Regions from separate parts of the Methylovirgula ligni genome, predicted to be linked through region 2. Evidence: predicted binding sites of a transcription regulator. Region 2 holds the regulator's gene; the other holds the start of a gene.
What was found. The regulator HrcA, encoded in region 2, represses chaperone genes, less so after heat shock. The targets are predictions, from matches to a motif close to GTTAGCACTCNCNNNNNGNGAGTGCTAAC.
Positions count from the first base shown of each region.

Region 1: groES (co-chaperone GroES) is a predicted target of HrcA. The motif match lies at 8,880-8,908, and genes of this name have one in related genera.

Region 1 is NZ_CP025086.1:1,369,824-1,384,953, forward strand. Features, by position in the region: gene cbiB (adenosylcobinamide-phosphate synthase CbiB) at 1-947, opposite strand, end outside; gene CWB41_RS06660 (histidine phosphatase family protein) at 1,117-1,686, opposite strand; gene CWB41_RS06665 (CbtB domain-containing protein) at 1,877-2,080, shown strand; gene CWB41_RS06670 (CbtA family protein) at 2,093-2,866, shown strand; gene CWB41_RS06675 (catalase family peroxidase) at 3,067-4,041, shown strand; gene CWB41_RS06680 (GNAT family N-acetyltransferase) at 4,078-4,584, shown strand; gene CWB41_RS06685 (dihydrofolate reductase) at 4,581-5,096, shown strand; gene hflK (FtsH protease activity modulator HflK) at 5,126-6,238, shown strand; gene hflC (protease modulator HflC) at 6,235-7,140, shown strand; gene CWB41_RS06700 (Do family serine endopeptidase) at 7,298-8,743, shown strand; gene groES (co-chaperone GroES) at 8,991-9,278, shown strand; gene groL (chaperonin GroEL) at 9,323-10,966, shown strand; gene CWB41_RS06715 (integration host factor subunit alpha) at 11,178-11,525, shown strand; gene CWB41_RS06720 (ABC transporter ATP-binding protein/permease) at 11,745-13,859, shown strand; gene hisG (ATP phosphoribosyltransferase) at 13,871-14,851, opposite strand; gene CWB41_RS06730 (ATP phosphoribosyltransferase regulatory subunit) at 14,848-15,130, opposite strand, start outside.
Region 2 is NZ_CP025086.1:316,252-331,381, forward strand. Features, by position in the region: gene CWB41_RS01470 (autotransporter family protein) at 1-420, opposite strand, end outside; gene CWB41_RS01475 (hypothetical protein) at 484-939, opposite strand; gene hrpB (ATP-dependent helicase HrpB) at 1,341-3,815, opposite strand; gene CWB41_RS01485 (hypothetical protein) at 3,814-4,092, shown strand; gene CWB41_RS01490 (potassium transporter Kup) at 4,073-6,004, shown strand; gene mutS (DNA mismatch repair protein MutS) at 6,211-8,910, shown strand; gene hrcA (heat-inducible transcriptional repressor HrcA) at 8,914-10,014, opposite strand; gene CWB41_RS01505 (tetratricopeptide repeat protein) at 10,168-12,525, shown strand; gene CWB41_RS01510 (hybrid sensor histidine kinase/response regulator) at 12,491-14,653, opposite strand; gene CWB41_RS01515 (beta-ketoacyl-ACP synthase III) at 14,874-15,130, opposite strand, start outside.

The sequences.
Region 1 (15,130 bases), 1.1 Mb from region 2:
GCATAAGCTAAGATCTGTAGGGCCGCCGCGCGGCGGAAAAGTGTGAGCGCGCGGCGAATGTCTTTGCAGGTTGCGGCGCGTCGGCCGTCTCCCATGAGGGCGCCGTCGATGACATCTTGACCATAGACTCGCGGTCCCCCGAGTTTGAGGCCGAGCGCACCGGCTATGGCCGCCTCCGGCCATCCCGCGTTTGGTGAGACATGTTTTGGCGCGTCGCGCCAGGCGGCTTTCCAGGCTTCGCGGACCGAAGCCACGCCATCGAAGGACGCCGCGAGCACCAGAAGCAGCGCGCTGAGCCGCGCGGCGGGCAGATTGACGAGATCATCGAGCCGCGCCGATGCCCAGCCGAAATTTATGAAACGCGGCGTGCGATGGCCGATCATGCTGTCGGCCGTGTTGATTGTTTTATAGAGCATCGCACCGGTGAGACCGCCGGCGGCCAGCCAAAAGGCTGGCGCGACAACGCCATCGGAAAAGTTCTCGGCGAGGCTTTCGATCGCGGCCCGCGCGACGCCCGCCTTGTCGAGATCGTCCGTGATACGGCCGACGATCTGGCTGACGGCGCCGCGCGCGGCCTCAAGACTGTCGCGCTCCAGAGCATCGGCAACCGCGCGCACGTGTTCATAGAGAGAACGTTGTGCCAGCAGGCTTGACGCCAATGCGGCGAGAATCAACTCGCCGGCGTAGGAGCCGCCGCAAAGCCAGGAGAAGAGACCGCCGCAGGCGCCCGCGCACGTGAGCCAGAAAATGAGGCTGACGGCGCCCAGAAGCTTCTGGAGTCTCGCAGGGGAGCCAGGGCGATTGAGGCGCGTTTCTGTCACGTGGATCAGCCAGCCGATCCATGTGACGGGGTGGCCCACCGCACGCAGCAAAAAAGCCGGATAGCCAAAGATCGCCTCCAGTGCGAGCGCTACTGCCGTCACGCTGAACGCACTCGCGAGACTCATCGATTTTCCAGCTCACGGGCGCCGGGCGCCGCGACAATCAGAAGGGGGCGATACATGATCCTCCTTTAGCAAAGACCATATACCGCCGCGCGTTCAAAAGGCGGTCAACCTCATCCCGCCGAAGACGCCAATTCCGGGTTGCAAAAAGCTGAACGGGTCTTCGCGGACTCTAGCATCCGGCAGTTGCGTTCAGGCAGCGCAGCGTCCAGCGCCCGCCCTGTGCGTGAAATCTCGAAAATGAGAGCGGCGCAATATCGATCCGCCAAAACGATTTTGGATTGGCATCAAGCGCGAGAACGGCGGCGGCGCGGATCACGGCGGCATGAGTCACGGCAACAATGCGGCCATCGCTGCTGCGGAGAGTGTCAAGCCAGCCGGCGACCCGCGCCAGCAGGCGCGTGACTGATTCCCCGCCATGCGGTGCGGCGCCGGGGTCCGCCATCCACAGAGCGAGAGCTTCGGCGTCCGTGGCTTCCAATCCCGCGAGGGATTTGCCGGCCCAGTCTCGAAGATCGATGTCCGCGAGGCGCGGATCGATCGCGGCATCGAGATGCAGGGCCTGCGCTGTTTGCACGGCCCGAAGCGCAGGGCTTGTCCATGCCGCATCGACAGGCCCGACATGCGCCGCCGCGCTCGCCTTGGCATAGTCCCCCGGCGTCAACGGTTCGTCCAAGGGGAAAGCCGCCGCCCGAGTCGCCGCGGTCGCGGCATGCGCAATCAGGGTAAGGCGGAGGCTCATTCCGATGATCCATTTGACAGACGGGCGGCGAACAACATATCGTCATGGCGATACGGACGTGGAAGCTGGTGAAAGTCCAGCGCGGTCGCGCCACTGTAATCGAGAGCGGAAGTCTCCGGGCTCGAAAGTCAGACCCAGCCGTAGCTTTTTATCCATCCGGCGAGGACGCAGAATCCTCAGGGAGTGATCAATGTCAGATACCACAATCGGTTCCGTTACAGCTACGCCCATCCCGATGGGCGAAATTCTGCCTTGGCTCATTTTTGGCGCTCTCTTGATTCTCGCGATCTATTTCGTCGGGGCCGAGGAAGGCGCGACGTCGATCGTCAAGGGCATGTACGTGCATGAATGGGTGCATGACAGCCGTCATCTGCTCGGCTTCCCCTGCCACTGACGGGGGTCCAAAATGGTCAGCACTCTTCTTGTCCGCGGGATGATCGTCGGTTTCCTCGCGGGACTCCTCGTATTCACCTTCGCCAAAGTTTTTGGCGAGCCACAGGTCGATCGTGCCATCGCCTTCGAATCCGCAATGGATGAGGCGAAGATGAAGGCCGATCTGGCAAAAGGAATTCATGATCCGGAAGAGCCGGAACTCGTAAGCCGGCCCCTGCAGGCAAGCTGGGGATTGCTGACCGGGGTCATGACTTACGCTACAGCTTTTGGCGGTCTGTTTGCCCTGGCGTTTGCCTTCGCCTACGGTCGCGCCAGCTCGCTGAGCCCGCGCGCGGTCTCCGCTCTGTTGGCGCTCACGGGGTTCATAAGCCTTTATGTTGTGCCGAATCTGAAATATCCGGCGAATCCGCCCTCCGTGGGTAATCCGGATACGATCGGAATTCGGACGGGACTCTATTTCGCGATGATGGTCCTGTCGGTCGCCGCCATGATCGGCGCGGCCGTGTTGCGCAAACGTCTGGCTCCCAAATATGGCGCGTGGACAGCGGCGCTCGTCGCGGCGGGCGTCTACCTGTTAGCGGTCATCATCGCCGGTGCGCTGCTGCCGCCGATCAACGAAGTTCCGGCCGATTTCCCCGCCGTCGTACTTTGGCATTTCCGGATCGACTCGCTTGGAATGCAGGCGATCATGTGGGCGACATTCGGCCTTCTCTTCGGCGCTCTGACGGAGAAGGCCTCGGTCGGCCGTCTCTATAAAATCAGCGGTAATGCGAGAACGGCGTGGTGAAGCGGCAAGCTTTTAGTTCTTGCCTTCAGCATCGCACGAGATGACGCGATCAAGACCGATATCACAGTGTAATGCTAGCGATGTCGGTCTATTTTGAAGGAAATATTTCCTTCTAGGAGATTTCATATTCGTCGATTAGCCTTGCCGTTGTTGCATGACATTTGACATGCATTCAGTATCAATGAGCAAGAGCGTTCCCCATGTTCCGCAGTCTTCTCCTTGCCGCCGGTCTTCTCTCGTCTTTCAGTCTTCTCGCGCCCGCTGAGGCGCAGTCGCTGCCCGAAGAGATCGTCAACGCCCTGAATAAAGTCTGGGGCGTGCATCCCGGTTTCCGCGCCAATCATGCCAAGGGCATCGTCGGGCAGGGTACCTTCAAGGCGACCCCCGCAGCCGCGGAGCTGAGTAAAGCCGCGATCTTCTCGGGCGATACGATCCCGGTGACGATTCGCTTCTCCGACAGCGGCGGGTTGCCCAATGTCCCCGACGGTTCGCCCAAGGCGGTGCCGCACGGGCTTTCCATCAAGTTCCATCTCAAGGATGGCAGCGAAACGGATATCGTCATCAACTCGCTGAAGTTCTTTCCCGTCGCAACGGGCGAAGACTTCCGTGATCTTCTGCTCGCCGTTGCGGCGAGCCCGCCCGATGCGCCGAAGCCGACGAAGCTCGATCTCTTCTTCAAGGCGCATCCGCGCGCGCCTGCGGCTTTCGCTGCGCTCCAGCAGCCCGACAGCCTCGCCGACGAGCAATATAATGGCGTCGATGCTTTCGTCTTCGTCGACAAGAGTGGCAAGAAGCAAGCCTTCCGCTACATCGCCGCGCCGGAAAAGCTCGTGCATATCAGCAATGAGGAAGCGGCGAAGAAACAGCCGAATTATCTCTTCGACGAGATTGCCGTGCGCGTCGCGAAACATCCCGTGGTCTTCCATCTGGAGGCGCAGCTCGCCGCGCCCGGCGATGTGACCAAGGACCCGACGGTGCCCTGGCCGGCGGATCGCAAGGTGGTCGATCTCGGCGTGCTGACCATCGACAAGATCGATGCGAACAGCCTCGAAGAACAGAAGAAGCTTCTGTTCCTGCCCGGCGCGCTGATCTCCGGCATCGAGGAATCGGACGATCCGCTCGTCGATGTGCGTGACGGCGCCTATGCCGTCTCCTTCGGCCGCCGCAGCCAATAGTTGCTTTAGGCGGACGGTTATGCGCAAAACGGCGCCATGCCGGCGCCAGACGCAAAAATCGCCATTCGCCCCGCGACGCCAGCCGACGCGGGGCTGATCTTTGCCTTCGTGAGCGAACTCGCCGCTTTCGAGCACTTGTCGCATGAAGTGCAGGCGGACGCAGCAGGGCTCAAGGCGGCCTTGTTCGGCGCCAACCCCCGCGTCTTTGCCGAGATCGCCGAATATGACGGCGCACCGGCCGGCTTCATCCTCTGGTTCTACACATTCTCCAGTTTCGCCGGCCGCCACGGGATCTGGATCGAGGATCTCTACGTTCGGCAGGAATTTCGCGGCAAGGGCCTTGGTGCCACCTTGCTGCACGGGATCGCGCGCCGCTGTGTCGCGGAAAAGCTCGGCCGGCTCGAATGGTCGGTGCTGAACTGGAACGAGACTGCCATCCGCTTTTATCAGAGCGCAGGCGCGCAGCTTAAGTCCGAATGGACCATCTGCCGGATGGAAGGCGCCGCGCTGGCGAAGTTCTCCGCTGAAGTTGAACGCACATGAGCCTGCCTTTGGTCGGAGTCGTCGCCATCGCCGATAACGGCGTGATCGGCCAGGGCAATGCCCTGCCGTGGCATATTTCCGCCGATCTCAAGCGCTTTCGCGCGCTGACGCTCGGCAAGCCGCTGATCATGGGGCGCAAGACTTTCGCCTCGCTGGGCCGGGCGCTGCCGGGACGCGAGACGATCGTCGTGACACGTGATAAAAGCTTCGTGCCTCCGGCCGGTGTTTTCACGGCGGGGGATGTGGATGCGGCTCTGGCGCTTGGCGAATCGCGCGCCAAGGCGCTTGGCGCGCCGGAAATCGTCATCGCTGGCGGCGGCGAAATCTATGCGGCGCTGATCGACCGTCTGGATCGGCTACATGTGACTTACGTGCATCTCGCACCGCCCGGAGATGCTTATTTTCCGGCCATCGACTGGTCACATTGGCGGGAGATTTTCCGCCAGGATCATCCCAAGGGCGAAGGCGCCGATGCAGCCTATGCGTTCGTCGACTATATCCATGCTGATTGAGAGAGACGGCGTGTCGAGGAAGGATTTCTATGCCCTGGAGCAATGACGGCAAGGACGGCGGCTCGTGGAAGCCGAACAATCCCGGGCCGTGGGGTCAGCCGCCGCGGCCCAACCAGGCGGATCTGGAGGAATGGTTGCGTCGGGCGCAGACTCGGCTGCGCGGCTGGCTGCCGGGCGGCGGCATTGGCGGCCAGGCGCTCGTGGCGCTTGGCCTTCTCGGCGTGCTGCTGTGGCTGCTTTCGGGTTTTTATACGGTCGGACCCAACGAAGTCGGCCTCAACATGATCTTTGGCCGCTATACGGGCAAGACAAGCTCGGGCCTCAATTACAATCTGCCCTATCCGATCGGCGCGGTCCAAAAGCTCGCGGTGACGGATCGCAACACGATCAACATTGGTTTCATCACCCGTCAGGATGACCGCACCGGCGAGGAGGCGACCTTCGATCTGCCGGAAGAGAGCCTGATGCTGACCGACGACCAGAATATCGCCGACGTAAAATTCGTGGTGATCTGGCAGATCGACCCCGTGCACCCCGAGAATTATGCCTTCAATGTTGCCGATCCCGACGACACGGTGAAGGCGGTCGCCGAGAGCGCCATGCGCGCCGTGATTGGCCACAGCCTGATCCAGAATATCCTGACCGCCGAGCGCAAGGTGATCGAGCCGGAAGTGCAGGATCAGATGCAGGCGATCCTTGATAGTTACAAAGCCGGCGTCCTCGTCCTGCAGGTGCAATTGCAATCGGTCGATCCGCCGCAGGAGGTTATTGCCGCCTTCCGCGATGTGACCGCGGCGCAGCAGGATCGCGACAGGACGCGCAACGAGGCCGATGCCTATGCCAATCGCGTCGTGCCGGTGGCGCGCGGCCAGGCGGCGGCGATCCGCCAGCAGGCGGAAGGCTATCGCTTGCAGACCGTCGACGAGGCGACCGGACAGGCCTCGCGCTTCTCCCAGGTCGAGACGCAATACAAGAACGCGCCGGCCGTGACGCGTGAGCGCATCTATCTTGAGACGATGGAGAAAATTCTGGGCGACAGCGACAAGGTGCTCGTCGATCAGGGCGGCGGCCCGGGCGTCGTGCCCTATCTTCCGCTGCCGCAGCTTGCGCCAAATTCCGATACCAATGGAGGATCGAAATGAAGAGCGCGACAGGCTTTTTCATCGTCCTTGTTGCCGTCGTGGCCGTCGTCGTCGCGGTTGCGTCGATCTTCACCGTCGGCCAGACCGAGCAGGCGCTGGTCCTGCGCTTCGGCGATCCGGTTGCCGGGCGCGGCCTCGTCACCGAGCCGGGGCTGCATTTCAAGATTCCCTTCATCGAGAATGTCGTCCTGCTCGACAAGCGCATTCTCGATGTCGAGACGCCGACGCAGGAAGTGCTCGCGGCCGACAATACCCGGGTCGAAGTCGATTCTTTCCTGAGATACCGGATCGCCGATCCGCTGAAATTCTATCAGACGGTCGGCGACACAGACCGCGCCGACGTGCAGCTCGGCTATATCCTCAATTCGGCAGTGCGCCGGGTTCTCGGCGACGCCAGCCTCAGCCAGATCGTCAGCGGCCAGCGCGAAGCCCTGATGGGCGCCATCCGCGAGCAGGTCAATCAGCAGACCTCCAAGCTCGGCGTGGCCGCGGTCGATGTGCGCATCCGGCGTACCGACCTGCCGCAGCAGATTTCCGAAAAAGTGTTCAGCCGCATGCAAAGCGAATGGGCGCGCCAGGCGGCGCTTTTTCGCGCGCAAGGAACAGAGCAGGCGCAGGAGATCACCGCCAAGGCCGATCGCGACGCAGTGGTCCTGAAGGCGGACGCGCAGCGTGATGCCGATCAGGTCCGCGGCGCCGGCGATGCCGAGCGCGCGCGCGTCTTCGCGGCAGCCTTCGGCAAGGATCCGGAATTTTTCGCCTTCTACCGCTCGATGCAGGCCTATGTCGCGGGGTTGAAGCCCTCGAACACGCGCTATGTGCTCAGTCCGAAGTCGGCCTTTTTCCGCTACTTCACGCTCTCGGGTGAGACGAGCACGCCGCCGTCCTCTGCCGCGCATTGAACCGCGGCGGCGTGGGGCTTTATGGGTGCCTCAAAATCCGCGTGAACTCGTCCACGCAATGGGCTAGCTTTCGCGCGAGCAGGAGATGTGGATGATTTTGTTCCGGCAAGTGGCGTCTGCTTTTCCCCGCGCGCGGCGTATTCTGGCGGCGGGCGCCATGAGCAGCCTTCTGCTTTGGGGCTTCGCTGAAGCGCTCCCGGCATCCGCTGGCGACCGGCCGGATTCCTTCGCCGATCTCGCCGCCTCGGTCAGCGATGCGGTGGTCAATATTTCCGCGACCCAGACCTACGAGGACAAGGATTCCGCAGGCGGTCCGAATGTCGATCCCGGAACGCCGTTCGACAATCTTTTCGATGAATTTCTACGCCGCCATCAGCAGGGCGGCGACGGCGACGCGGGCCGTCATACGCGCAGCTCGAATTCGCTCGGCTCCGGCTTCGTCATCGATTCGTCCGGCATCATCATCACCAACAATCACGTCATCGCCGATTCGAACGAGGTGACGGTGATCTTCACCGACGGCACGAAGCTGAAGGCGCAGGTCATCGGCAAGGATACGAAGGTCGACGTGGCCGTGCTCAAGGTAAATACGGATCATCCGTTGAAGGCGGTCAAATTCGGCGACAGCGACAAGATGCGCGTTGGCGATTGGGTGATTGCGGTCGGCAATCCCTTCGGTCTTGGGGGCAGCGTGACGGCGGGTATCGTCTCGGCGCGCCACCGCGACATCGATTCCGGCCCCTACGACAATTTCATTCAGACCGACGCGGCCATCAACAAGGGCAATTCGGGCGGCCCGCTGTTCGACATGGACGGCGAGGTCATCGGCATCAATACCGCCATCCTCTCGCCCTCCGGCGGCTCGATCGGCATCGGCTTCGCGACGCCCTCGGACACGGTTATTCCGGTCATCGATCAATTGCGCAAATTTGGCGAGACGCGGCGCGGCTGGCTCGGCGTGCGTATTCAGTCGATCGACGATTTGATCGCCGAGAGCCTTGATCTCGGCAAGGTGCGCGGCGCGCTTGTCGCCGGCACGGACGCCGGCGGTCCGGCGGCCGAGGCGGGGATCGAGACCGGCGACGTGATCGTCAAGTTCGACGGTGTCGATGTCGCCGAGTCGCATGATCTGCCCAAACTCGTGGCCTCCACGCCGGTCGGCAAGGATGTCGCGATCGTCGTCGTCCGCAAGGGCCAGGAACTGACCAAGACGGTCAAGCTTGGCCGGCTCGAAGATGGCGAGCAGAAGGCCTCGCTCGCGGCTGGCGATCTCGGGGAGAGCCGAAAACTGGTGGCGCCCCCGGGCGAGAAGGCTCTGGGCATGGCGCTCTCCAGCCTCGACGAGACCTCGCGGCTGAAATATGCGATCAAGGATTCGGTCACGGCGGGCGTCGTTGTGACTGGGGTGGATTCGAACTCCCCGGCGGCGCAGAAGAACATCCTGCCCGGCGAGGTAATCCTCGAAGTCAATCAGGATCCGGTACGGGCTCCCGCCGACGTGGCGCGTAAAATGCGCGCCTTAAAGGGCGCCGGCAAGAAGTTGGCGCTGCTGCTCGTCTCGACGCCCCAGGGCGAAGTGCGCTTCGTCGCGATCAATCTCTAGAGCCTCCGCGCTCGCGCCCCGCCCGAGTCCATTAACCGAGTCGCTTGATCGGACCCAGTTTCGCGGGCCGGATTTGCGAATGTCGGGTAGGGCTCTCCTTGACAGCCCTCGGCGTGCCGCCTATGTCCAAGTCGCCGTTAGCACTCACCAGCCTTGAGTGCTAACGGCCAGTCATTTTTCAATCCGTTCAGCGCCAGTGCCGATCGGCTTTTGGCGTTGTCCGCGAAACGTTCAAGGAAGTAACGCAATGACTTTCCGACCTCTCCATGACCGCGTCGTCGTCAAGCGTCTCGAAGGCGAAGAAAAGACGAAGGGCGGCATCATCATTCCCGATACGGCGAAAGAGAAGCCCCAGGAGGGCGAGATCGTCGCCGTCGGGCCCGGCGCACGCGACGAAAGCGGCAAGCTTGTCCCGCTCGATGTCAAGGCCGGCGATCGCATCCTCTTCGGCAAGTGGTCCGGCACCGAGGTCAAGGTCGACGGCCAGGACCTCCTCATCATGAAAGAGAGCGACATTCTCGGCATCGTCGGCTGAATGTCCCGGCCCTAGCGCCCCCAAAAAATCAGGAGTTCCCCCAAATGGCAGCCAAAGACGTACGTTTTTCCTCCGATGCCCGTGACCGCCTGTTGCGCGGCGTCGACATTCTCAACAATGCGGTGAAGATCACGCTCGGCCCCAAGGGCCGTAATGTGGTGATCGAGAAGAGCTTCGGTGCGCCGCGCATCACCAAGGATGGCGTGACCGTCGCCAAGGAAATCGAACTGTCGGATAAGTTCGAGAACCTCGGCGCCCAGCTCATCCGCGAAGTCGCCTCGAAGCAGAACGACATTGCAGGCGACGGCACGACGACGGCGACGATCCTCGCTTCCGCGATCGTTCGCGAAGGCACCCGGGCCGTTGCGGCCGGCCTCAACCCGATGGATCTGAAGCGCGGCATCGACCTCGCGGTCGAAGCGGTTGTGAACGACCTCAAGGCCAACACCAAGAAGGTCACGTCCAACGACGAGATCGCCCAGGTCGGCACCATTTCCGCCAACGGCGATACGTCGATCGGCCAGATCATCGCCACGGCGATGCAGAAGGTCGGCAATGAAGGCGTCATCACCGTCGAGGAAGCCAAGACTGCGGAAACCGAACTCGACGTCGTCGAAGGCATGCAGTTCGACCGCGGCTATCTCTCGCCCTATTTCATCACCAATGCCGAGAAGATGATCGCCGAGCTCGAAGATCCCTATATCCTGATCAACGAGAAGAAGCTCTCCTCGCTCCAGGCGCTGTTGCCGGTGCTGGAGGCTGTGGTGCAGACCGGCAAGCCGCTGCTGATCGTGGCTGAGGACGTCGAGGGCGAGGCGCTTGCCACGCTCGTCGTCAACAAGCTGCGCGGCGGCCTCAAGGTCGCGGCCGTCAAGGCTCCGGGCTTCGGCGACCGCCGCAAGGCCATGCTGGAGGATATTGCGATCCTCACTGGTGGCCAGCTCATCTCCGAGGACCTCGGCATCAAGCTCGAGAACGTCACGCTGCAATTGCTCGGCCGCGCGAAGCGGGTGCGTATCGACAAGGAAGCGACGACGATCATCGACGGCGCTGGCGCCAAGGCCGACATCGAGTCGCGCATTGCCCAGATCAAGGCGCAGATCGCCGACACGACCTCGGACTACGATCGTGAGAAGCTGCAGGAGCGCCTCGCCAAGCTCGCGGGTGGTGTTGCCGTGATCCGCGTCGGCGGCGCGAGCGAAGTCGAAGTGAAGGAAAAGAAGGATCGCGTCGACGATGCGCTGAACGCAACGCGCGCCGCGGTCGAGGAAGGCGTCCTGCCGGGTGGTGGCGTGCCGCTGCTGCGCGCGTCCAAGGTGCTCGACAACCTCAAGACCGCGAATGCCGATCAGAAGGCAGGCGTGGACATCGTCCGCAAGGCCATCCAGACGCCGGCACGGCAGATCGTCGACAATTCCGGTGCTGATGGCGCTGTCGTTGCCGGCAAGCTGCTTGAAAACAGCAGCTATACCTACGGCTATAATGCCCAGACGGCGGAATATGGCGATCTCGTCAAGCTTGGCATTATCGACCCGACGAAGGTTGTCCGTACCGCACTGCAGGACGCGGCTTCCGTTGCCGGCCTCCTCATCACGACCGAGGCGATCGTGACCGAGCAGCCGCGGAAGGAAGCGGCTCCCGCCCCCGGTGGCGGCGGTGCCGGCGGCTTCGGCGGCATGGACTTCTAATTCTCATTTGTGCGAAACGACACTTAAAAGCCCCGGGTTTCCGGGGCTTTTTGTTTACTTAACTTGTGCGGCCTAGTGCATGGGACGAGAATATACGTTTCTCGCGCGCGGATCACTGACTAGAACTGCATCGCGCGGCGCGGGCCGTTCGACATTCGGAGCCGAATGGCTGACCTCGCGCTTCCGAAGCCTGGATTAGGAGTGAGAAAAAGTGGGGCAGGAGACGCCGACGGAAAACAAGAAAACAGCCACCCGGGCTGATCTGTTGAATGCCGTTTATGACTCCTGCAAGGGTCTTTCCCGCGCCCAGGCACGCGATATTTTTGAAATGACATTGGAAGAAATTTCGGCCGCGCTGGTTCGCGGCGAGACCGTCAAGCTTCGCTCGTTCGGCCTGTTCTCAGTCCGCGCCAAGCGCGAGCGTATCGGCCGCAATCCGCGCACCGGCATTGAAGTGCCGATCAAGCCCCGGCGGGTTCTCACCTTCCGGCCGTCGCCGGTTCTTGTCGCGATCATCAACGGCGAAAGCGCCGAAGCCGCACAGGAATTGCAGGACTAGGCCGGCCAGCGCGGCGAAATCCTCCCCTTCCGCGCATTCACGGAAAAGCCGCGAAGATTACAAAGCTGTAACTAGGCTGCGATTTGCGCCTGTGCGCTAAAGCGTGTTTGATCGCGCCGAGCGCAGGCGGTTTTCGAGCGAATCCGATGCGCTTAAAAAGCCATAAGGGCGCCATGACGATTCAATACCGACGTCCTTCGCTCTAGTTGAACGGTCTCCATGAAAAGTCTTGCAATTCTCGTCGCGCTTTTCGCCGCCGCCGCCGCTTTCGTCGCCGTCAGGATCGGCGACACAACCACCGGCCTGCTGGCTGCAACCTCGCTCATCTGCGCCTATACGACGTTCCGGTCGCAGCATATTTCGAGCTATTTGCGGATTTTCGTCGCAATCTTCGCGATCGAGGTCATCGTCTTCGGTGTTCTTTGCCTCGCGGCGCAGCTTCATGAATGGCCCCGCGAATGGGCCGACTATGAGATTCCCGAGAGCCTGCCGCTGAGCGTCGCGTTCTTCGCGATCGGCGTTTATGCGATCTCCTTCGTGCCGCTCGTCCGCGCGATGATGCGGATCGCCGACCGCTATTTCGATTCGCGCGATGTCGCCGACGCCAGGATCTGGCCGTTCCCGTCCTATCGTGCCGCCGAGCGCAAGATCGGCGCGGCGATGGTGGTTTTCCTCGTCCTCATCAATCAGGCCGAGGTCGGCATCAACATCCGCCTCTCGTTCTTCTCGCGCGATTGGTTCAATGCGATCCAGAACAAGGATGCGAAGGCGTTCTGGTATCAGCTTTTCACTGTCTTCCTGGTGTGGGCCTTCCTTTATATTTTCGCGGCCGTCGTCGAATATGTGGTCACCTCGACAATGGTCATCCGCTGGCGGCGCTGGCTCACCGGCTATTATCTCGACCGCTGGCTCGACAATCACCGCCATTACCGCATGTCGCTCGCCGGTTCGCCGGCCGATAACCCGGACCAGCGCATCTCCGAGGATATCAACCGCTTTATCGATGGCGGCGATATCGGCTACGGCATCTATTCCTTTTCGATCCTGCTCATCTCGAACCTGAGCTCGCTGGTGTCCTTCGCCATCCTGCTCTGGCTTCTCTCGGCCAATTTCACGCTGCCGGGGACTCATATCGCCGTACCCGGCTTCCTCTTCTGGGCCGCACTAATTTATGCTGCGGTTGGCACGTGGCTTACGCATTGGATCGGCAACCCGCTCGCGCTGCTTTCGTTCAAACGCCAGCGCTATGAGGCCGATTTCCGCTTTTCGCTCGCGCGTCTGCGCGAATATACGGAACAGGTCGCGCTCCTCTCGGGCGAGGAGACGGAAAAACGTTCGCTCAAGGCGCGGTTCGGCGCGATCGTGGCGAATTATTTCGAGATCATCTCCTGCCGCAAACGGCTGACGGCCTTCACCCAATCCTATTCGCAGATCAGTCCGTTCATTCCCTATATCGTCTCCGCGCCCTTCTATTTCGCCGGCAAGATCACGCTCGGCATCATGACGCAGACGGCGAGCGCCTTCAGCAATGTCAACAACGCGCTGACGTTCGTCGTCAGCTATTATGTCTATCTCGCCGATTATAAATCCGTCCTCGATCGTCTGACATCCTTCGACCAGTCGATCGAAAAGGCGGATGCCTACGAACTGCGTCCGCAGCCCGCGCGGGTCGCGCCCGGAGCGTCGAATGTCAGCCTCGCGGAAGTCACGCTGCGCCTGCCGGACGGCCGCACGATCGTCGAGGACGCCAATCTCGATCTCGTCTCGGAGATTCCGGCGCTCTTCGTCGGCCCCTCGGGTTCCGGAAAGTCGACCTTGTTCCGCGCTATCGCCGGTATCTGGCCCTATGGCCAGGGCAAGATCGATCTGCCTTCGTCTGCGAAGCTGATGCTGCTGCCGCAAAAGCCCTATATCCCGATCGGCAGTTTGCGTAGCGCGCTCGCCTATCCCGGCGCGCCGGAGCACTACGACGACGCGACATTGCGCGACGCGCTCGAAGCGACCCAACTCGGCTATCTGGCGGACAAGCTCGATGTCGAAGGCGTCTGGCAGCAGCAATTGTCCGGCGGCGAGCAGCAGCGCCTGTCGATCGCGCGCGCTTTGCTCGAGAAACCGGATTGGCTGTTTCTCGACGAGGCGACGACGGCGATGGACGAGCCGATGGAAGCGGGCATCTATCAGGCGCTGCGCGAAAGACTGCCCAGGACCACGATCGTCTCGATCGGACATCGCGCGACCATCGAGCAATACCACGAACGCCGGCTCGAAATGCAGCCGTCGGGCGGCAGCGGAATCTTCACGCCGAAGGACAATGTGGGGAAGGCGGCGGAGTAAGTTCCGCCACTCTATGCAAGCCGCGCCGCGAGCTTTTCGTAAAGCTTGTTCTTCTCGTCGAAGACATAGTCGAGCTGCGTGACGCTGACTTCCGCCGCGCCTTGCGCCAGAAGCCAATCGGCAAGCGCCGGCACTTTGTCCTTCGGGCAGGTCAGCGTCAGCCATCCGTCGGCGAGATGGCGACGCGGCCGCGCCGAAAAGAGCACTTCGGCATGGGCGAAAAGCTCGACATCCGCCTGGGCGATGCGGGCGGACACCTCGCGCGTCGTGCGCGCGATTTCCTCCGCGGCGATGCGCGAAAGAATGATGCGCGCCGCCTCTCGTGTTTCCTCTGTCCAGGGTGCGGCGAGCGAGGCGACGAAATTGGCCTCGGAGCGCAAGATCACGCCGTCATCGAGAATCTTCAGCGCATTGGCCGAGAGTGTGCCGCCCGTCGTCGTGATGTCGACGATCAACTCCGCCGTGCCCGCAGCGGGCGCGCCCTCGGTTGCGCCGAGGCTTTCGACGATGCGGTAATCGGTGACATGACTTTCAGCGAAGAAGCGCCGCGTCAGATTCACATATTTGGTCGCGACCCGCATCCGCTCGCCGCGCTTGGCGCGGAAAGCGAGCGCGACATCTTCAAGATCGGCCATGGTCTTGACGTCGATCCAGGCCTGCGGGACGGCAACGACGACATTGGCATAGCCGAAACCGAGCGGCGCCAGCAGCTCGCATTTCGCATCGGCATCCGGGATGCTCTCGCGCACCAGATCTTCGCCGGTGATGCCGAGATGCGCGGTGCCGGCCGCAAGGTGCGTCACGATCTCCGAAGTCGAGATGAAGGCGACCTCGACATTGTCGAGGCCGGCGATCCTGGCGCGATAATCGCGCGCGCCGCGGCCTTGCACGAATTGCAGCCCGGCACGGGCGAAGAACGCGGCGGCATTCTCCTGCAGCCGGCCTTTTGACGGTACGGCGAGAATGAGCTGAGGCTTTTCGAGTTCGCTCATCGCCACCAATCCGTCTGACCGCGCTCAGGCAACTTCAATCTCTCGATCCAGATCGCCGCCCCGACGGCACCAATATCAGCCTCGCCGCCGAGCGATTTGAGCAGGCCGTCAAAGCGACCGCCGCCGACGATGGGCTCATTGCGCGGCCGGCCGCGTTCGAACGCCTCGAAGACGAAGCCAGTGTAATATTCAAGATCGCGGGCAAAACGGGTCGAGAAGGTGAAATCGGCGACATCGAGGCCGCGCGCGGCCATGAAGCCGAGCCGCGCGTCGAAGCGA
Region 2 (15,130 bases):
GATGGCGCTGTCCTGCGTCAGTGCGATTGTCGCGCCACTGGAAGCCTCGACGCCGGCGCCAGTTCCGTTGCGAACATCCACGAGAACGCCATTCGCCGAGATTTTGCTTCCGACGCCGCTCGCGACCAGACCTTTTTCGCCGGAGCCAAGGCTATAGACCGAGACGCTGCCGCTGTTCAGCGTGATATTGGCGCCGTTCGTGGCCTGCGCACCGATTTCGTTATCGACATGCGACGGATTGTTCGCATCTTCCATGCTCACAACCACATTGTTCGCCGTGATCGCGCTGGCTCCGCCGGTGCTGTCAGCCGAAAGTCCTATGTTGTTGCCGCCCACACTATACATGCTGACCGCTGCATCGCTGAGCGTGATCGTGCCGCCATGTGTCGCCAGCGCGCCGAAGTCATTACCGCCTTGCAACGACGTAGGAGTGCCAAGACTGATTGTCGTGCCGCTGACGCTGATTGCGCCGCCGTTGTCCGCCTACAACGCGGTATTGCCGCCGGCATTGCCGCCGATGGCGAGCGCGCCGCCGGTCAGGAACACCTGGCCGTTCGTCGTCGCATGCACGCCGACATCCTGACCGCCGGTCGGAAAGGTGATGGTCAGGTCATGCGCTCTGATGATGCCTGAATTATCGGCCTGCAGAAAAACTGACCCGCCGCCGCTGCTGGCGGCTGGATTGGTAATCGTCGACCCGCTTCCGGTGGCATTGCCGGCGCTGTCGGTATCGAGATCGATCTCGCTCCCAGATCCGGTGGCCCAGACGACCGGATGCGCCGCCCCGCCACTCGGCGTCGTATAGATCGTCATATTGCTGCCGCTGATCACGCCGCCGTTTGTCGCCAATATCTGCGTCGGCCCCGGCATTGGATAAAAGCCCGGCGGCTGCAGCACCTGACCGCTGGGAATCGTGCAGGAGCCGCCGCTCTGGCTCACCGTGCTTGGCTGGCTCGATTGATTGACGGCGACTGTACAGGTTTGCGCCTGGGCTATGCTGGCGCCGCCGGCTACAATGAATGTCGCCGCGATTACGTAACGTAAATTGACAAAGCAAGTTGCGCGGCAAACTGCACGGAGACCATGCCGTTGCAAAAAGAAATCGCACTTTGAACAATGTGGCTTATGGAAAAGCAAATTGATCATACACTTAGCCCCCCGGCTATAGCGTGACCACGATGATGCGAATCGTGACAGCGATCGTTAAGAAGATAATTCGAAACTGCTGCGATCGTCGCGCATGACGTGCATCGAAATATCTTTTCCCGCGCGATGAGACATCTTTGCAACGAGAATTTCATGGATGCCGCGCGTCACGCGCAAATCACCAATAGCGACGTTCACGTTCCGCGTGGCTTCGCCCGCGTGGTCGGCACTGCTTTGGCCGGATCGTCGGGCCAGAGATGGCGCGGATAGCGGCCCTTCATTTCCGTCTTCACCGCTGCCCAGGAACCGCGCCAGAAGCCCGGCAGATCGCGCGTGATCTGCACGGGCCGGTGCGCCGGCGACAGCAGTTCGAGCGTCAACGGCACCGTGCCCTTGGCCAGCGCCGGATGCTGCTCGAGCCCATAAAATTCCTGCACGCGCGCCGAGACGAGTGGTCCGTTCTCCGCCGCATAGTCAACGGCGATGCGCGAACCCGCCGGCGTTTCGAAATGCGTCGGCGCTTCCGCATCAAGCCGCCTCTGCATGTCGTAAGGCAGCAGCGCCTGCAGCGCCGCCTCAAGATCGGCCGCTTTGATCTCGTCGAGGCTGGTCTTGCCGCCGAGGAACGGGGCGAGCCAATCGGCGGCGCCGGCTTGCAAAGCCGCGTCCGACAGATCGGGCCAGGACGCCTCGCCCTCGCTCGCGCGCAAAAAATTCACCCGGTCCCGCCATTGCGCCAAAGCCTTGCTCCACGGCAGGCGCGCAAAGCTCGAGGCGGCGATACCTTCGGCCAGAATCTTGGCCGCGTCGGGATGTTCCGCCGCGCTCAGCGTCTGCTCGGTCAGAACGAGCGCGCCGAGCCGGCGCTGGCGCCGCGCGATGATCTTTTCGCGCGCGGAATCATATTGCGCATCCTCCCGCGTCACGATCTCCGGGCCAGCCACGGCCTCGATCTCCGCGAGCGTGAGAGGCGCAGCGAGCAGGATGCGCGCGGCAGCCGCGCGGCCGGAGATTTCGCCGACAGCCAGATAGGCTTCGCGTGCAAGTACATCATGCGGTTCGAGTGCGGCGGCGCGGCCGTTCGCCATCAGGAATTCGCCGGGCTTGCCGCGCGCCTTGGCGATGCGATCCGGGAAAGCCGCCGCAAGATGGCGGCCGGCTTCCGACGCGGCGGCCGCGCCGTCGCCGCCGACCTGTTTCAGCAAGCTGGCGATAAGGCGGCGCGCATCCTCGGCGCGCGACGAACGCTCGCGGCGCAAGCGTTCGATGCGGGTGACGAGATCGACATCATCACCGCCAAGATTGCGCTCGGTCAGCAGCACCGCGACCTCCGCCGCAAGCCGCGCTTCACCGATCTCCTTTGCCGCGACGAGCATACGGGCGAGACGCGGCGGCAGCGCGACGGCGCGCATATCGCGGCCCATATCGGTCAAGGCGCCTGTCGCATCGATCGCCTCAAGCTCGCTCAGCAGCGCGCGCGCCTCCTTCATCGCCGGTTCGGGCGGCAGATCGAGAAAGCGCAGATCGCGAGCCGGCTCGCGCGCGCCCCAGGCAATGCAATCGAGCAGAAAGCCGGAGAGATCCGAATTGAGAATTTCCGGCGCGGAAAAAGCTTCGAATGCGCCATTGGCCGCCTCGTGCCAGAGGCGGTAGCAAACGCCGGGTTCCGTGCGCCCCGCGCGGCCGCGGCGCTGATCGGCAGCGGCGCGGGAAATGCGCACCGTCTCTAGCCGCGTCAGGCCGCGATCCGGTTCATAGCGCGGCACACGAGCGAGGCCGCAATCGATCACGACGCGCACACCTTCGATCGTCAGTGAGGTTTCGGCAATCGAAGTGGCGAGCACAATCTTGCGCGTGCCGGCCGGCGTCGGCGCGATCGCCTTTTCCTGGGCTGTTCGGTCGAGTGCGGCATAGAGCGGCGCGACTTCAATCGCTGGATCGCGGATCGCCTCCTGTAACAGAGCAGCGAGCCGCGTGATCTCGCCCTGGCCGGGGAGAAAGACGAGGATCGAGCCTTTCTCTTCCGCCAGCGCCTTGCGCACCGCGCGGGCGAGTGCGGCCTCGATCCTTTCCTGCGGGTCGCGGCCAAGATAGACGGTCTCGACCGGAAAAGCGCGGCCCTCGGCCGCGATCACCGGCACATCGGCGCCGAGCAGGCTTGCGACCCGCGCGCCGTCAAGAGTCGCCGACATGACCAGAAGCCGCAAATCCGGCCGCAGATGCGCCCGACTGTCGAGCGCCAACGCGAGGCCGAAATCGGCATCGAGCGAACGCTCGTGAAACTCGTCGAAGATGACGGCGGCGACGCCATCAAGGCTGGGGTCGTCCAGAATCATCCGGGCGAAAACACCTTCCGTCACCACCTCGATCCGGGTTTTCGCCGAAGTGCGGGACATAAGCCGCATCCGCAGGCCGATCGTCTCGCCGAGACTCTCTTTTAGCAATGCAGCCATGCGCTCGGCGGCGGCGCGCGCGGCCAGCCGGCGCGGCTCAAGGAGAACGATCTTCTTTCCCCGCGCCCATCCGGCCTCGCGCAGCGCCAGCGGCACGATGGTCGTCTTGCCGGCGCCCGGCGGCGCGACCAGAACAGCGGCGGTCCTGCCCTCGAACGCGGCAGATAGCTGCGGCAGGATCACAAAAACCGGGAGCTTGGCCTGGGAATTATGCATGAAGCTGAATTGGCAGGAGAAGCACCACTCGGCAAGACTCTGGACCCATCACGCTTGGCGTGGACCCCTTGCAACGACCGCGAAGATAACAGCCGCCAACCGAACCCGTTTGACGATTCCGCTTCTCGTTACCGAGGGAAAGCGTTATATGCCGCCGCCGACCGCGCTCAACCAACCGGTCGCTCCGCCGCTTGGCATCCAACTTGCCGATATCGCAAGAACCGAATGCCACCGCCGGATTGAGGATTTCTTGAATGATGCCGACCGCGCAAGATAAGGCCGCCGATCCGGCCGCCTGCGGGCCAGTCGTTCCTTCCAGCGGACATTCAGAGAAAAAGGCAAGCACCGCGGCGCTGGCCCTCGGCTCTATCGGCGTCGTCTACGGCGACATCGGCACCAGCCCGCTCTACGCGCTGCGGGAATCGATCATTCATAGCGACAGGTCGACGGGGCTGACGGAACACAACGTCACCGGGACCGTCTCGCTTCTGCTTTGGGCTTTGTTTTTCATCGTCACCGCGAAGTACGTGCTGTTTCTGATGCGCGCCGACAACAAGGGCGAAGGCGGCACGCTTTCGCTGATGGCGCTGGCTCAATCGGCCTTCGGCCGCCGGGCGGCGCCGATCTTCTTTCTGGGCGTCGCGGGAGCGGCGCTGTTTTCCGGCGACGCGATCATCACCCCTGCGATTTCGGTTCTCTCGGCGCTTGAAGGCCTGCAGGTCGGCACGCCGCTTTTCAGCGATTACGTGATCCCCTTGACGATCGTCGTGCTGATTTCCGTCTTCGCCGTTCAGCGCCACGGGACGGCGAAGGTTGCGACCTTTTTCGGTCCGGTCATGGCGATCTTCTTCGTTATCATCGCCGTGCTCGGGGCAATTCACATCCCGGATGCGCCGCGCATTCTGCGCGCCTTCAATCCGTTTGTCGGCATTGCCTTCCTTATCGATCACGGTTTTATCGGCTTTCTCGTCCTCGGCTCGGTCTTCCTGGCGGTCACCGGCGCGGAAGCGCTCTACGCCGATATGGGCCATTTCGGCCGCCGTCCGATCCAGCTCGCGTGGCTTTTCTTCGTGCTGCCGGCGCTGACGCTCAACTACCTGGGTCAAGGCGCTCTCATTCTCGCCAACCATGCCGCGATCGAGAACCCGTTCTATTTTCTCGCGCCGCGTTGGGCGCTGCTGCCACTCGTGATTCTGGCGACGGCCGCCACAGTCATCGCCTGTCAGGCGGTGATTACCGGCGCCTTCTCGCTTACCCGGCAGGCGATCCAGCTTGGTTTGCTGCCGCGCATGGAGATTCAGCACAAATCCGAAACGCAGGAAGGGCAGATCTTCATTCCGAAGGTCAACCGCATCCTGCTCATCGGCGTGCTCCTGCTCGTTCTCATGTTCAGGAGCTCAAGCTCCCTTGCCTCGGCCTATGGCATCGCGGTCTCCGGCACGATGGTGGTGACGACCGCGCTCGCCTTCGTAGTGGTCTGGCGGAAGTGGAACTGGCCGCTCTGGCGCGCGCTCGCCTTCGTCTCCTTCTTCCTGTTGGTCGATTTCGCCTTCTTCGCCGCCAACCTCGTAAAGATCATCGACGGCGGCTGGGTGCCGCTGATGATCGCCTCCTTCACGATGATCGTGATGTGGACCTTCGTGCGCGGCAATACGTTGCTCGCGGAAAAAATGCAGCGCGATTCGATCCCGTTGCGCGAATTGATCCCGATGCTGGAGAAATCCAAACCGACGCGCGTACCCGGCACGGCGATCTTTCTCACCAATCAATTGACCTCGGCACCCTCGGCACTCCTGCACAACATCAAGCACAACAAGGTGCTGCACGAGCATGTCTGGCTCATGTCTGTGCGCACCGAGGACACGCCACGCGTGCCCGCCGCCAAACGCTACGAGATCGAGAAGCTCTCGCCGGATTTCACCACTGTCACCCTGCATTTCGGCTATATGGAAAGCCCGCGCATCCCCGCCGCGCTGGCGCTGCTGCGCAAGTCGGGCCATAAATTCGATATTATGACGACATCGTTCTTCCTTGGGCGGCGGACGATCAAGGCCTCTATCAACTCCGGCATGCCGGGCTGGCAGGATAATCTCTTCATCGCTCTATCCAAACAGGCGATCGACGCGACGGAATTCTTCTCCATCCCCTCCGACCGCGTCGTCGAACTCGGCGCTCAAGTCGCGATCTGACAAATCTTTATTTCGCTGCGGCGGCCCGCGCAAAGCTCTGCATAGCGGGCAGCGCGCTTTCCGATCGCCCGGAATCGGCGATCGATAAGAAAACGTGCTAAATAAAAAAAGCTGGAGCGTGTTCTGACCGGAAAAGTCATGCAACTTTTCCGGAACACGCTCTGGCGCCCCGTGCATCGCGGAGGCGGGGCTGCTAAGCTCCGCCGATGCAAGACCGCGCCCAAAACCGCGCCCAAGACCGCGCCCTGGTCTCCGATCCCGCCGCCGGCAAGATCACGCCGATGATGGTGCAATATATCGAGATCAAGGCCGCCAATCCGGATTGCCTTCTGTTTTACCGGATGGGCGATTTCTACGAGATGTTCTTCGAGGATGCGGAGGTCGCCTCGCGCGCGCTCGGCATCGTGCTGACGCATCGGGGCAAGCACTTCGGCCGTGATATTCCGATGTGCGGCGTGCCGATCCACCGCGCCGACGAATATCTGGCGCGGCTCATTGCGCTCGGCCATCGCGTCGCGGTCTGCGAGCAGATCGAAGACCCGGCGGAAGCCCGCAAACGCGGCAGCCAGGCGGTCGTGCGCCGCGATGTCGCGCGGCTCGTCACACCCGGCACGATCACCGAGGAAAGCCTGCTGGAGCCGGCGCGGGCGAATTACCTCCTTGCGATTACGCGCGTGCTCCGCGGCGGCAAGTCGACTTTCGGTCTCGCGAGCGTCGATATTTCGACCGGCGCATTTTCGGTGATGGAAGTCGAAAGCGCCGCGCTGAGCGCGGAGATTGCCCGCATCGGCGCCGCCGAGATTGTCGCGCCCGAGGCGCTCGCCGACGATCAGGACTTCGCCCGCCTCGTCACTGACATGGGCATTCCGCTCTCGCCTGTCGGACGCCTGCTCGATGACCCCGCCGCGGCGGCGCAGCGCTTGCGCGATTATTTCGGCCTCGCCACGCTCGACGGTCTCGGCACTCTCTCGCCGGCCGAGACTGGTGCGGCGGCGCTCGTCGTCTTCTACATCGAGCGCACGCAGCGCGGCGCGCGCCCGGCGCTCAGCCTGCCGACGCTCATGCGCTTCGATGCGCATATGGAGATCGACGCTGCCACTCGCGCCAATCTCGAATTGACGCAAACGCTGTCCGGCCGTCGTGACGGCGCCCTGCTCGCCGCCATCGACCGGACCGTGACACCCGGCGGCGGCCGATTGCTTGCCGAGCGGCTCTCCGGGCCGCTGACCGATGAAGCAGCGATCCGGCGCCGGCTCGACGCCGTCGCTTTTCTCCGCGACGACCGCGACTTGCGCAGCGATCTGCGCGACTGCCTGAAAGCGGCGCCCGATCTGGCGCGGCCTCTCTCGCGCCTTGCCTTGCAGCGCAGCGGGCCGCGCGATCTCGCCGCGATCCGCGATGCCTTGCGCGCGGCAGAGGCCATCGCCGCGCGTCTCGACACGGTCGCGGCTCTTCCCGACGATTTAAAAGATGCCGCGCGCAAGGCCGCGAGCGCGGACCCCACCATCGCGACGCGGCTCGCCGATGCGCTAGCGACCGATTTGCCGCTGAAAACGCGTGACGGCGATTTCGTGCGCGTCGGATTCGATTCCGATCTCGACGCGCTGCGGCGGCTGCGCGACGACAGCCGCAAGGTCATCGCCGAATTGCAGGCGCGCTATGCGGCGCTCGCCGAGATCAAGCAGCTCAAGCTCAAACACAATAATTTCCTCGGTTTCTTCATCGAAGTGCCGCAGGCGCATGGCGAGAAACTGCTGAAACCGCCGTTCAACGCCACCTTCGTGCATCGCCAGACGATGACCGATGCGATGCGCTTCTCCACCACCGAACTCGCCGAAATCGAAAGCAAGATGTCCTCCGCCGCCGATCAGGCGCTGGTGCGGGAGATGGGCATTTTCGATGCGCTCGCGGCGCAGATTCTGGCAGCCGAAGGCGCGCTCAAAACCGTGGCCGAGGCGCTCGCCGCCCTCGACGTCGCGGCAGCGCTGGCCGAGATTGCCGAGGCGCGTGAGTGGACACGGCCGGAGATCGACAATTCGCTCGATTTCACCATCGAAGCGGGCCGCCATCCGGTCGTCGAGGCGGCGCTCGCCCGCGACGGCAAGCCTTTCGTCGCCAACGATTGCGAACTTTCCGGCAAAGGCGACGGGCCGGGCCTCATCGCCATCATCACCGGCCCGAACATGGCCGGCAAATCGACCTATCTGCGGCAGAACGCGCTGATTGCCATGCTGGCGCAGATGGGCTCCTTCGTGCCCGCAAAGCGTTGCCGGATCGGCATTGTGGACCGGCTGTTTTCGCGCGTCGGCGCGGCCGACGATCTGGCACGCGGGCGCTCAACCTTCATGGTCGAAATGGTCGAGACGGCGGCGATCCTCAACCAGGCGGGCGAGCGCTCACTCGTCATCCTCGACGAGATCGGCCGCGGCACGGCGACGTTCGACGGCCTCGCCATCGCCTGGGCGGTGATGGAGCAACTCCATGCAAAGAACCGATCCCGTGCGTTGTTCGCGACGCATTTTCACGAATTGACACACCTCGCCAAACAGCTTTCGCGCGTCGTCAATCTCACCATGCGTGTGGCGGATTGGAAGGGCGATGTGGTCTTCCTGCACGAGATCGTGCCGGGCGCCGCCGACCGCTCCTATGGCATCCAGGTCGCCAAGCTCGCCGGCCTGCCGCCGGCGGTGGTGAAGCGCGCGCAGACCCTGCTCGCGGACTTTGAAGCCGGCGACCGGCGCAAGACCGTCAAGCCCGTCGCCGATCTGCCGCTCTTCGCGGCCGCGCCAGCCGCACCGAGCGACGTGGAGCGCGCGCTCGACGACATCGACCCGGACGAACTCTCGCCGCGCGAGGCGCAGGCGGCGCTCTTCAAGCTCAAGGCATTGCGGGAAAAAGACGGGTGAGGGCTACGACCCGTGCACCAGGCTGCTGATGATCTTCGAGGTGTAATCGACCATCGGCACGATGCGGGCGTAATTGAGCCGTGTCGGCCCGATGACGCCGAGCACGCCGACAACGCGCTGCTGCTCATCGCGGAACGGCGCCGCGATCATCGATGAGCCGGAAAGCGAGAAGAGCTTGTTCTCCGAGCCGATGAAGATGCGCACGCCTTCGCCCCCCTCGGCGCGGCTGAGCAGGTCGATCACGTCCTTCTGCGTTTCGAGATCGGCGAAGAGCAGGCGGATACGCTCCAGATCCTCGAGCGCGGTGAGATTTTCGAGCAGATTGGCCTGGCCGCGCACGATGAGCTGCTGGCCCTGGCTGCTCGTATCGACCCAGCTCGCAAGGCCCGCCGCGACAAGCCGCGCGGTCAATTCGCCAAGCTCCGCTTCCGCGGCGGCGTGTCCGGCCTCGACCTCGGCCTTGGCCTCGGTGAGCGTGCGTCCGGCGATGCGGACATTGAGATAATTGCCCGCTTCGATCAGCGCCGAAGCCGGCAAATCGCGCGGCGTCTGGACGATGCGGTTTTCGATGGAGCCGTCGGCTGCCACGAGCACCGCCAGCGCCCTGTCCAGGTCGAGGCGGACAAACTCGACATGTTTGAGGCGCGCGTTCTCCTTGGTCGTGACGACCACGCCGGCGCTGCGCGTGAGGCCGGAGAGCATGCTCATCGCATCGCTCAGCACCGCCTCGAAGGCATGTTCCTTAGACGAGGCGCGCACCTGCGCCTCGATCTGCGCGCGCTCCGGCTGGCCAATGTCACCAATCTCCAGCATCGCATCGACGAAGAAGCGCAGCCCGCGCTCCGTCGGCAGGCGGCCGGCGCTGATATGCGGCGCATAGATCAGTCCCAGCTCTTCCAAATCCTGCATCACATTGCGGACCGAAGCCGGAGAGAGCGCAATCGGCAGAAGCCGCGCGAGCTGGCGCGAGCCGACCGGGCCACCATAGGTCAGGTAGGATTCGACGATATGGCGGAAAATCTCGCGCGAGCGCTCGTTGAGCTGGCTGAAGCCGCCCGATTCCGGCGAAATCGTCCTGCGCGAAGGGTCAAAACGCTCGGTCATAGACTGTGATCCGCTCCCGGCATGAGGGGATTTTCCAATCCCACCAATAACATGGCTGGCCGGGCGCGCGGATGCAAGCCGCCCGCGCGGCGTCAGGCCCGGGAAAGATTGTTGCGATTCACTCGGGCACCGCTTGGGAGCGAAGGCTTTCTCATGGCACCGGCATTGGCCGAAGCGAAGATCGACGGGTGCGAAGACGCCCGCGCCAAGGCGCTGCTGCAAATGGCGGTGACGGAGGCCCTTGCCTGCTTCGCCGCAGGCGCCACGGCCAAAGCCTGCGCCCATCTCGACGAGGTGCAGCATCTCGCCGCCGCCAGCGATACGGCCAGCTACGTTTTTGGCCTGTTCTATTTCAACACCGGCGATTGGACTTTGGCGCTCTCCTGGTTCGAGCGCGCCCTCAGCCTCAATCCTCGCCATCCCGACGCGGGAAAAGGCCGTGCCGTCGCTTTGCAAAGACTCGGCCGGATCGGCGAGGCGCTCAGCGCCTTCGAGGCCGCGGCGCGCGACCATCCCGCCGACGCCGAAGCCGTGCATATGAGCGGCGTCATCCTGCAAAGCCTCGGCAGGACCGATGCGGCGCTGGCCGCCTATGATCGCGCCCTGCGGATCAATCCGGATTATTGCGACGCGCTGGTCAATCGCGGCGCGTTGTTCGAACAGGCGGGACAAATCGAAGAAGCGCTCGCCTCTTTCGATCGCGTCATCGCGCTGCGGCCGCAGGATGCAGTCAATTATTTCAATCGCGGCTGCGTGCTGCAGAAGGCGAACCGCTTCGAAGCGGCGCTGACCGATCACGCGGCGGCGACGCGGCTTGATCCCGCGCACCCCGAAAACGAGGTCAACCGCGGCAATGTCCTGCAGAAGCTCGGCCGCCACGCCGAGGCGCTCGCCTGCTACGACGCGGCATTGCAGATGCGGCCGCATTATCCGCAAGCCCATTACAATCGCGGCATCGCCCGGCAAAAACTCGGCCGCCCTGTCGAGGCGATCGAGGATTTCGATGCCGCGCTGACGCAAAAGCCGGCCTACCCCGAAGCGCTCTGCAATCGCGGCAATGCGCTCAGCGAGCTGGGGCGCCTCACTGAGGCCGTCGCGTCCTACGAACAGGCGTTGACGTTACGGCCCCACTTCCGTCAGGCGCAGATCAACCGCGCCAATGTGCTGTTCGCGCTCGGGCGGCCGGAGCTTGCCCGCGCTGCGGCAGCCGAGATTCTGGCGCAGGAGCCGAACCACGCGCAGGCTTTGTGCATCAGCGGCGCCGCGCAGCAAAGGCTCGGCGATCTCGATGCCGCGCTGGTCTTTCTCGACCGCGCCGTCGCGGTCCGCCCGGACTTTGCCGAAGCCTGGCTCAATCGCGGCAATGTTCTGCAAGAGCAGGACAAGCTCGAAGACGCGCTTGCGAGCTACGACACGGCGTTGGCGCTGCGCCCCGCCTACCCCGAGGTTCTGTCGAGCCGGGGCGTTGCGCTCAAGGAACTCGGCCGTCTCGACGAAGCCCGGGCGGCTTTCGACACGGCCTTGCACTTGAAGCCCAACTATCCCGATGCGCGTAACAATCGCGCCGGCGCTTTGCTGCTCGCAGGCGATCTCGTGCAGGGTTTCGCAGCCTTCGAGAGCCGCTGGGAGCGCGGCGATGCGCCGCCGAAGACGCTGATTTCGCCCTTGCCGCATTGGCGTGGCGAGCCGCTCGAAGGGCGCCGCATTCTCGTCTGGGATGAACAGGGGCTCGGCGATCTCATCCAGTTCTGCCGCTACCTGCCGCTGCTCGCCGCGCGCGGCGCGGACGTCACCTTGTTCGGCCGCAAATCGATGTTTCGCCTGCTTTCGACGCTGCCATCGCCACCGCATTTCGTTGACGCAGGCGGGGTGCCCGAGGGCTTCGATTATCAAAGCGCCTTGATGAGCCTGCCGTTCGCCTTCGGGACATCGCTCGCGAGCGTACCGGCGGATGTGCCCTATCTCCATGCCGAGCCGGCGCGGATCGCTGCCTGGGCGGAACGGATCGGTCGGCACGGTTTCCGCATCGGCATCTGCCGGCACGGCAACATGAAGATCAACCTGAAGCGAAATATACCGCTCACCGGTTTCGCCGGATTGGCGGCGATCCCCGGCGTGCGCCTGATCAATCTGATGAAAGAGCCGGAGTCCGAGGCCGCCGGCTTCGCGCTCGAATCTTTCGGTCCCGATCTCGACGCCGGCCCCGACGCCTTTCTCGACACCGCGGCGGTGATGGCCAATTGCGATCTGATCGTCACCTCCGACACGTCGATCGCGCATCTCGCCGGGGCGCTCGGCCAGCCGGTCTTTCTCGCGCTGCGCCACGCGCCGGATTGGCGCTGGCTCGCCACGGGCACACGTTCCCCCTGGTATCCGACAATGCGGCTGTTCCGACAGACGCAGCGGGGCGATTGGACGCCGGTCTTCGCCGAAATTGTGGACGCCGTGCAGGTGCAGATTACTGCGCGCGCCGGCCTTAGCTGTTCACCGCGAGTCGCCGCACGGGGGTGAGAACGCTCGTGATCTTGTCGGCGAGTTCGGCGCGCGTGAACGGCTTCGGCAGAACCTGGATGCCAAGGACGAAGCGGCAGCGATCGATCGTTGTATCCTGCACATAGCCGGTGGTGAGCAGAACTTTCAGTTCCGGACGCAGTTTCAGCGCTTCTTCCGCAAGCTCCGCGCCGGTAACGCCCGGCAGACCGACATCGCTGAAGAGCAGGGTCAATTCTGTGCCACCGCGCAGGATCTCCAAAGCCTGAGCCGCATTTTCCGTAACCCGGACCTCGAAACCGAGATCGCGGAGAATTTCGGCGGAATAGGTCCGCACTTCGGCATCGTCCTCGACCACGAGGACTGTGCCGGCCGGCCCCGGCAGCAAGGCCCGCTCCGCCAGCGGCTCGGATTCGACCAGCACATCCTCGGACTGGGCGCGTGGCAAATAGAGTCTGACCGTTGTTCCGCTGCTGGGTATGCTCTCGATGCGGACATGGCCGCCGGTCTGTTTCACGAAGCCATAGACCTGGCTGAGCCCTAGGCCAGTCCCCTGCCCCGTCGGCTTCGTCGAAAAGAACGGCTCGAACACCCGATCGAGAATCTCCCTGTCGATGCCTTTGCCGGTATCCTCGATCGAGAGGAGGACATAGTCGCCCGGCGTGATTTCAGGATCCTCAATCTCGGTCCGCGCGGCGAAAGCGCAATTGCTGGCGGTGATCGTCAGCCGGCCGCGTCCCTCCATCGCGTCGCGGGCGTTGATCGCAATATTGAGGATCGCATTGTCGAGCTGGTTGAGGTCGGCAAAAGCCGGCCAGAGGCCGGGCGCGATGGTGGTGACGATCTCGATGTTTTCGCCGAGTGTCCGGGCCAGCAAGTCCGACATCGAGGCAAGGATCGTCTCGATCCTGGCGCCGCGCGGCTCAAGCGGCTGGCGGCGCGAAAAGACCAATAGCCTCTGCGTCAGCACGGCGCCGCGTCTGGCCGCATCGAAAGCGTTGGTCGCCCAGCGATGCAGCCGCGCTTCGCCCTTCTCGGTATGGCGCTTCAGCATCTCGAGATTGCCGAGCACGGCGGTGAGCAGATTGTTGAAGTCGTGCGCGATGCCGCCGGTGAGCTGGCCGATCGATTCGAGCTTTTGCGCCTGGCGCAATTGCGCCTCCGCGCGCTCGCGCTCCGCCACAGCCTTGCTGCGCTCGCGGTCCGCCGCCATCAGCGCTTCATAGGTATTGAAATGGCGGATGAGCAGCCAAAGCACGAAGCTGATCGCAAAGGCGAAAAGCACGGCGCCGGCGGCGATGAGAAACCGTGCCTGACGCCAGTCGGCGAGGATATGATCCTTGAGCCGCGAAATGTTCACGACGAGCGGAAATTCATCGACGCTGATTGTCGCGACGATACGCTCGGGGCCATCGATCGCATGGGCTGAATCATAGGTGACGGGCGTGCCCGGCTGGAGGATGCCGGTGAACGACTTGATCTTGTAGACCTCGCCGACGCGCCCAGCGGCCGGATAGCGGGCAAGCATGGTTCCGTCGCTGCGCCACAGGCTGACCGCGCCGTAATCGCCGATCTGCAATGTCTTGTAGAGCTGTTCGAAATAATTGAGATCGATCGCCGCGGCGACGACGCCGAGGAAATGGCCGGACGCATCGTCGACACGGCGTGCGAGATAGATCGACCAGCTCTTGGTGTCCTCATTGTACGACGGCAGGCTGAGATAGGAGCCGCTGATCTCCACGTCGCGCAGGACGGTAAAATAGTCGCGGCCCGACAGATCGGACTCCGGCGCGGGATAGACTTTGGTCGTGCAGATCAGCTTGCCGTCGGGCCCGATGAGGCTCACGTCATGTATCTGCGGGATGCCGACGATGCGCGACTTGAGCAGCAGATACATTTCGACGCTGGCGCGCTTGCGCATGATGTCCTGCGGCTTGGTGATGCCGCCGAGCGTCAGATCGTCCTGCAAGCTTGAAAGGACGAGATCGACGCTCTGCATCGTGCGTTCGGTCTCCTGTGACAACAGGAGATCAAGCGCCATCAACTCGCGCCGCGCCTCGGCGACATCCCGGACCCGGAATTCGCGGATCGACAAGGCTGCGCCCGTCGCCGCGAGGGCAACGAGCAGAATGCCAAATACCACGATCATGGGCTTTGGCTGAAAGAACGAACGGCGCGAGCCGTCCGGGCGCGAGCGGCCTTTTGAAAGCAAAGGCTTTTCCGTTTCCGCTGATCCTAAATCGGCCCCCCGACGGCGCGAGGCGCGATCGGAAGCTCAGGTTAACAGGACCGCAGCGGAAGAAAACCCACTCTGCGACGATAGCCGGTATATCAAATAAAATGCATAATTATCAATATGTTACGACACGCTACCAGCGCAGCAGCGCGCTGCCCCAGGCCATGCCGGCGCCGATGGCCATCATCGCGACGAGATCGCCGGGCTTCAACCGGCCGGCGCGATTGGCCTCATCCAGCGAGATGGGGAGCGAGGCGCTCGACGTGTTGCCATAGCGGTCGATGTTCAACCAGCATTTCTCGCGCGGGATGCCGAGCCGGTCGACGACCGACTCGACGATGCGAACATTGGCCTGATGCGAGATCACATGGTCAATGGCGCCGGGCTTGA